One region of the Lacticaseibacillus sp. 30 genome, then DNA from elsewhere that is predicted to be linked to it. Evidence: riboswitches for the same ligand, from Rfam matches in the RefSeq annotation. Region 1 holds a riboswitch; the other holds the start of a gene.
The links. A riboswitch is a leader RNA that binds a small molecule or an ion and turns the genes downstream of it on or off. The one in region 1 is predicted to bind thiamine pyrophosphate.
Positions count from the first base shown of each region.

Region 2: another riboswitch for thiamine pyrophosphate. It lies ahead of ACWPAB_RS04480 (ECF transporter S component); the one in region 1 lies ahead of thiT (energy-coupled thiamine transporter ThiT).

Region 1 covers NZ_JBSOQX010000014.1:10,688-13,895, forward strand. The annotation lists gene purK (5-(carboxyamino)imidazole ribonucleotide synthase) at 1-413, opposite strand, end outside; gene purE (5-(carboxyamino)imidazole ribonucleotide mutase) at 410-895, opposite strand; gene thiT (energy-coupled thiamine transporter ThiT) at 1,181-1,786, opposite strand; TPP riboswitch at 1,829-1,926, opposite strand; gene ACWPAB_RS09945 (sugar porter family MFS transporter) at 2,008-3,208, opposite strand, start outside.
Region 2 covers NZ_JBSOQX010000004.1:181,349-184,556, reverse strand. The annotation lists gene ACWPAB_RS04490 (hypothetical protein) at 154-402, shown strand; gene ACWPAB_RS04485 (hypothetical protein) at 736-942, opposite strand; TPP riboswitch at 966-1,055, shown strand; gene ACWPAB_RS04480 (ECF transporter S component) at 1,212-1,778, shown strand; gene ACWPAB_RS04475 (ABC transporter ATP-binding protein) at 1,785-3,128, shown strand; gene ACWPAB_RS04470 (energy-coupling factor transporter transmembrane component T) at 3,133-3,208, shown strand, end outside.

The sequences.
Region 1 (3,208 bases):
GCGACTGCTTGTGCCAACTCAGCGGCACGGTTGACAGCGGCAAAAGGCGTCACCGGTACCCCATGTGTCTTTAAAAAAGTCTTTTCTTTGATCCGATCGCGGGTTATCGCCAAAATGGCGGTACCTTGAGGAATCCGCGTCTCGCTGCGAACGGTTTCCAACGCGGCTAAGTCAACATTCTCAAACTCATATGTGAGCACATCCGACGCATCTGCCAGTTGCTTTAAGGCGGCTTGATCATTGTATGGGGCAGTGATTTGGAAATCTGCTACCTGACCGGCTGGCGAATTGGGTGTCGGCTCTAAAATACCGACGCGATAACCCATCGACTTGGCGCTTTGTGTCAGCATGCGTCCCAACTGACCGCCGCCAATGATGCCAATTGTTGCTGGGGACGTCACTACATCAATCATTGAAGCGCGGCCTCGCTTTCTTTGGCACGCTTAGTTTGAGCATCGCGAAAAGCTTGCAGTCGGTCAGCCAGTTCTGAATCGTTCAGCGCTAAAATAGCGGCAGCGAACAACGCCGCATTGACAGCTCCGGCATCACCGATGGCCATCGTGCCAACCGGGACCCCGCCAGGCATTTGCACGATTGACAGTAGACTATCAACCCCATTTAATGTTCGTGTTTTGATGGGAACCCCGATAACTGGCAGCAATGTATTAGCGGCGAGCATTCCAGGTAAATGAGCAGCGCCGCCTGCACCGGCGATAATTGCACCAAACCCCAGTGCCACTGCCTGTTTACCAAAATCCGCCAGCTCGTCTGGCATCCGATGAGCCGAAATAACCCGCTTCTCATAAGGAATAGCCAATGACGTTAACTGAGCCGTCACTTGCTGCATGGTCGGCCAATCAGAGGTTGACCCCATGACCACTGCTACTTTTTGCATCTCGTTCCCCGCTTTCTTTAAGATGTTTTGAGAATAGCACGTCAGCCCGACAGATTCAATAAAAATGAGAACAATTCTCAATGTTATATTAATAATCGTTCGTGTTTCTCTTTTAAAATCTTAACCAGTCAGCTTTTCAATGTCTGAAATCACATCTGTGTTGCTAATATTCCTTTTGACAACTTATTGCAGTCGCCATCGCCAAAGGCTGCTACTCGCGCACAAAAAAACGCACATCACAGAGCGATGTGCGTTCATCAGATATGCGTTGTTGAAGTCTTAAACTTAGGCAGCCTTCGTTGAAAATGATTTGCCGTCCTTAGCAACAAAGAGTTGCGGGGCAACGGTGAGCAATACACCAACAACAACAATTGTTAAGACGGTGCTGAATAACGCTGATCCGCCATTGACGATCAACGAGTATACCCAGACATTCGTTCCTTTAGGCGCATACGCACCCCAGAAAACAACGCCAGCGATGAAATGGATAAAGTATTTAGCAAATGTGCCGATAATAATACCAGCAAAGGCATAGCCGCTCGCCTTCACTTTTTCACTACCGCGCACTGCCTTTTGGAAAGATGCAAACGTCAACCCCATTAAACCGACCAAGGTAAACGCAATCGGATATTCAAGAATACCTTGTAAAGGATTCAAGACACTGCCACCGCCAATACCACGCAAAATCAGATCCAAAATCCCCCAGACAAAGCCTGCCCATGCTGCAGGAACTAACCCACGCCGCATAGCCAAAACAGCAATTGGAATCAGACCATAATTCAGTTCAATTGCCGAAACACCCGTGGTATGTGGAATATAAGTCAATGCCATCGCAAAAGCTGCAATGATCGCAGTTTCCAAAATGACAACAAGTTGCTTGTGCTGTTGCATAAAAAAAGCCTCCTAGTGAGTCCCCGTTCACAAAGAAGGTCGCTTCCGACCATTCACAAATCCCTACGCTCGCATTAACGAACAGGTTCGAAGGGTCCGGGTTTCCCCGTTCTCAGCCAATGGCTCCCCTTTGTGAAGGTTCATCGAATTGTTGATACACCTTTATGGTATCAAACTTTTTGTAAAGCGCAACTTTTTGGTCTTGAACAAATGGCTTGTCATTAATGATTTAAGCGGGCTTTCTCCTCTCGGTGCAAAGTTTCGAGGGAGCGTCCAGCCGTTTCCGGCACAAAAATCAGAACGAAAAGCAATGAAATCAAATTTGTCCCGATGAAGCAAACGAATGTCCAGAACATGCCTATTTGGGCCAGACCAATCGGGAACAGAACGCCAACACCAAAGTTAGCTAACCACAAGCAGAAGGTTGCAGCACCCATCCCTATACCCCGAACCTGTTCAGGGAAGATTTCAGACATCAGCAGCCAAGTCATTGGACTGATAGCGCCTTGGAAGAACGCCAAGAACAGCATCATCATCCCGATTGTTGCAAATGCCCGGAATGGCGAACCCGCTGGTAGTCGACTAGCGAAAGTGACACCAGTAATCGCCACGGTTGAGCCAATCAATCCCACAATCAGCATTGGCCGCCGCGGAACATGCTTCAACAATTGCAACGTCACAATCGTTGCAGCAACGGCAGTAACCCCATTGGCAATGTTGGCGATCAAGGCGCTATCTCGCCCAAAACCCGTCATTTGTAAAATTGAGGTGCCATAATACATCATGACATTGATACCAGCAATTTGCTGAATGACGCCTAGGCCGATGCCAATCAGAACCAGTCGGCGAATCCATTTGGTTTTCAATGCTCGAACACTCGCCTGCTTATGTTTAGCATCTTCGGCAAGATTCTGTTTCAAATGGTCAATCTCTGCTGGCACTTCAGCAGCAGATCGCAACACTTCCAAACTTGAACGTGCTGCTGCCGGCCATCCTTTCATCATTAACCAACGAGGAGATTCCGGAACAAAATAAGTACCGATACCTAAGATAATTGCCGGAATGACTGCCAATACAATCATCCAGCGCCAGATACCCGGAACGTTACCAAAAGTGGTTCCTAAAAAGGCATTGAGAACAAAAGCAAGTAACTGGCCAGTCACGACCATCAGCTCATTTTGTGTGACTAACCGTCCACGATGACTCGTTGGGGCAATCTCTGCTAAAAAGCTCGGAACCAGCACAGAGACGCCACCAACGGCTAATCCAAGGATCAGCCGTGCGCCAATCAGCCAGCCAGCACTCGGGGAAAGTGACGAGGCTACCGTTGCCAGAAAAAATAAGCCCGCTAACATGGTGATGAGCCGCCTGCGCCCATAGCGATCACTTAAACGACCGACTAAGATGGCACCAAAAGCAGCA
Region 2 (3,208 bases), on a different contig from region 1:
AGAGATGAAGTGCTTGTAAATTTCGAACAAGCTTTTTTAAAAAGCAGTATAGCTGTCACGAAGGCATCACGGAATCGGTTATTCTGATAGACTGATTGCAACACAGAAAAGGATAATGAGCGGTGGTATCGGATCAGAGAGGTGGTGGTGCGTATGGGGAAACCTATCAGCCACACGTTGAAGAAAAAGGTACACAAGCTTGTCTGTGGTCGCTGCATTAACGACGATCACGGCCTGTGTGGTTTCGTGCGTGATACTGGTGGCTGCCTTAACAAGGCTAGTCAAAGCCAGTACCAGACTGCTACTAGCAGTGGCCGAATTCCGCAGGGCGCTCGGGCAACTCCGAGAAAAATAGGCAAACTAAAAGCCGCGCATCCTTCAGGGGAATCTCGCGGCTTTTAGTTGCTTGTTCCAACAGCCATCGTTCATTAGATGGTTCTGTGAGGGCATTTCTGCCCGGCCGTCGCGGTTGCACGCGGCGGCTTTTTCTCTGACCTCAGTATAGCATGACTTGTGAGCTTTTTTCTAGTGGATAAATCATTTTAAGCACGGCGAACACCAATACGTTGATATCAAATTCAGTATCAGGCTTCTGCGCCAGTGAGCGCATTTTAGCAGTGGCCGAATGCCAACAGGCGCTCGACAAAGTTCGAGAAAAATAGGCAAACTAAAAGCCGCATTCCTTCAGCTGGGATACCGCGGCTTTTAGTTGCCTATTCTAGCAGCCATCGTTCATTAGATGGTTCTGTGAGGGCATTTCTGCCCGGCCGTCGCGCGGGAACGCGGCGGCTTTTTCTGTTTCAAGAATAGCATAACTTGTGAGTCTTTTTCTAGTGGAGAAATCATTTTAAGCACGGCGAACGCCAACACGTTGATATCAAATTCAGTATCAGGTTTCTGCGTCAGTTGACACTTGCCTGCTAGCGGTTCCAAATAAAACATGATATACTCCCTTTACAATCGAATAGAAACATTTGGGGTGCTGTAAAGCTGAGATGATACCCATGGAACCTGATGCAGTTAGGACTGCCGCAGGGAAATGTCGAAGAAGTGAATCGTTCTGTAACGATGCTTGTTTGTGTTTTCATGGGCCCCACCAAATTTTGGTGATGGGTCCTTTTTTGAACATGAATAGGTGTTGGCGTGATTGGTAATGATTCGCGTTTTTAGCCCCCGTCTGTCTTTATTTGAGGAAAACGGGGGTTATTTTGATGGATAAATGGTCTTTGCGCGATGTGGTTTTGCTGGCGTTTTTAGCCTTCCTCTTCGGCGGTGTTTTCATGGGTGCCGATGCGATTTATGCCGTTGTAGCAGCTGCTTTGACACCGCTGGGTTATGCACCGTTTGCCAATGAATTGTTGTTTGGCATGTGGGTGATGGCGGCGCCGATGACGACGATGCTGTTGCGAAAAAAAGGCAGTTCAATTTTAGGCGAATGTTTCGCTGCTTTAGCGGAGATGCTTTACGGGTCGTACTTTGGGCCAGCAGTCTTGCTTTCTGGATTTGTTCAAGGTTTGGGCAGCGAGGCCGGCTTTATGGTGACACGTTATCGGCGTTATGACGTCGTGAGTCTTTTGTACGCAGCGATTGGGACCACGGTGTTCAGTTTTACCTACGAGTATTTCAAACTTGGATACGGCGCTTACAGTCTTGGCATGATTTTGGCGCTTGTGGTGGTTCGCTTGTTGTCAGTGATCTTTTTCGGCGTTGTGCTGGTCCAACTCGTTCTGAAACTTTATGAACAGGCGGCTGGTGCCAAGCACTTGGCTAGCAGGTAGCGGCAAATGAGTATTGTGTTAAAAGCGATACGGTTTCATCGCGAGACGGATTTGTTTACGGACTTGAATTTTGAATTTCCAACAGGAGCACTAACCGTTTTAACCGGTGATAGCGGCAGCGGGAAGTCGACTTTGCTCAGTTTGATCGCGGGATTTGCAGCGATGCCATACGAAGGCACGATTTTGCTGGATGGTCATGATGATCGGAACGCCGCGATGCAAGTCAAAGCACAGCATGTTGGCATGATGTTTCAAAACCCTGACCAACAGTTTACGATGCGAACCTTGAGCGGTGAGTTGTCTTTTGCCTTGGAAAATCTAAATTTGCCGGTTGCCGAAATTCAGCGGCGCTTTGCCCAGGCGGTTGCCCTTGGGGAGACTCAGGCATTGCTGAATCGTGACTTGAGTACCTTATCAGGTGGCGAAAAGCAGCGCGCGGCGTTAACGGTTTTGCTGGCGATGGATGCACCGATTTTGCTACTGGACGAGCCGTTTGCCAGCATTGATCCGGCAAGTCGCCATGTGCTAATTGGAAAATTAGGGACGTTACGTGATCATGGCAAAACAATTGTGATCGCAGAGCATGATCTGACAGATTATGCCGATGTGGCAGATCAACTGGTTGACTTGAAAAATGGCGAGCTAAGTCGGCTACCACTCGCAACGCTGACCACGCTACCGACGCATTTTAACCTCACGCAACCACGGCAGGCGACCAATAAAATCTTCCATCTGGAAAACGTTGTCTGCCAGCAAAATCACCATATCTTGCTTCAAGCACCGAGTTGGGATTTTAACGATGGCATCACCACCTTGACTGGGGCCAATGGGAGTGGCAAGTCCACCTTATTGCGATCAATGGTGCAGCTGCATCCCTATCAAGGCCGTATGTTCCTTGGTCAACAACGCTTACGTCGCCGGAAACGACTTTATCAAACCATGACGCTGGCCGTGCAAGACGCGGCAAAACAATTTGTGACGTTGACACTGGCAGATGAGCTAGCGTTTGGGCCGGCGTTACCGGCCACGGTGCGGGAAAAACAGCAAGCCGCATTAGCTTATCTTGGACTAGCAGAAAAGCAGACCACTAGTCTTTACCAGTTGAGTGAAGGCCAGAAAAAGATGGTTCAGTTGATGACGATGCTGAGCTTAGATTTGTCATTTTTACTACTAGATGAACCATTTAGCGGCTTGGATGATCGCGCCTGTCAGTACTTTGCCGCGTGGATTAAGGCTAAGTCGGCCACGCAAGCGTTTTTGATTGTGACGCACCGATTGGCACCGTTAGCTGGTATCAGCCAGCAACAGGTTTTGCTAGCCAATCAGCGGTTGCAGGTTGTGCAGGGGTGACGTGATGGCACAGAAGAAGACAGATGCACTCAACTTGAGCCTCTTGATTCTAGCCTTAACACTAGAGATTTCGTTTAGTC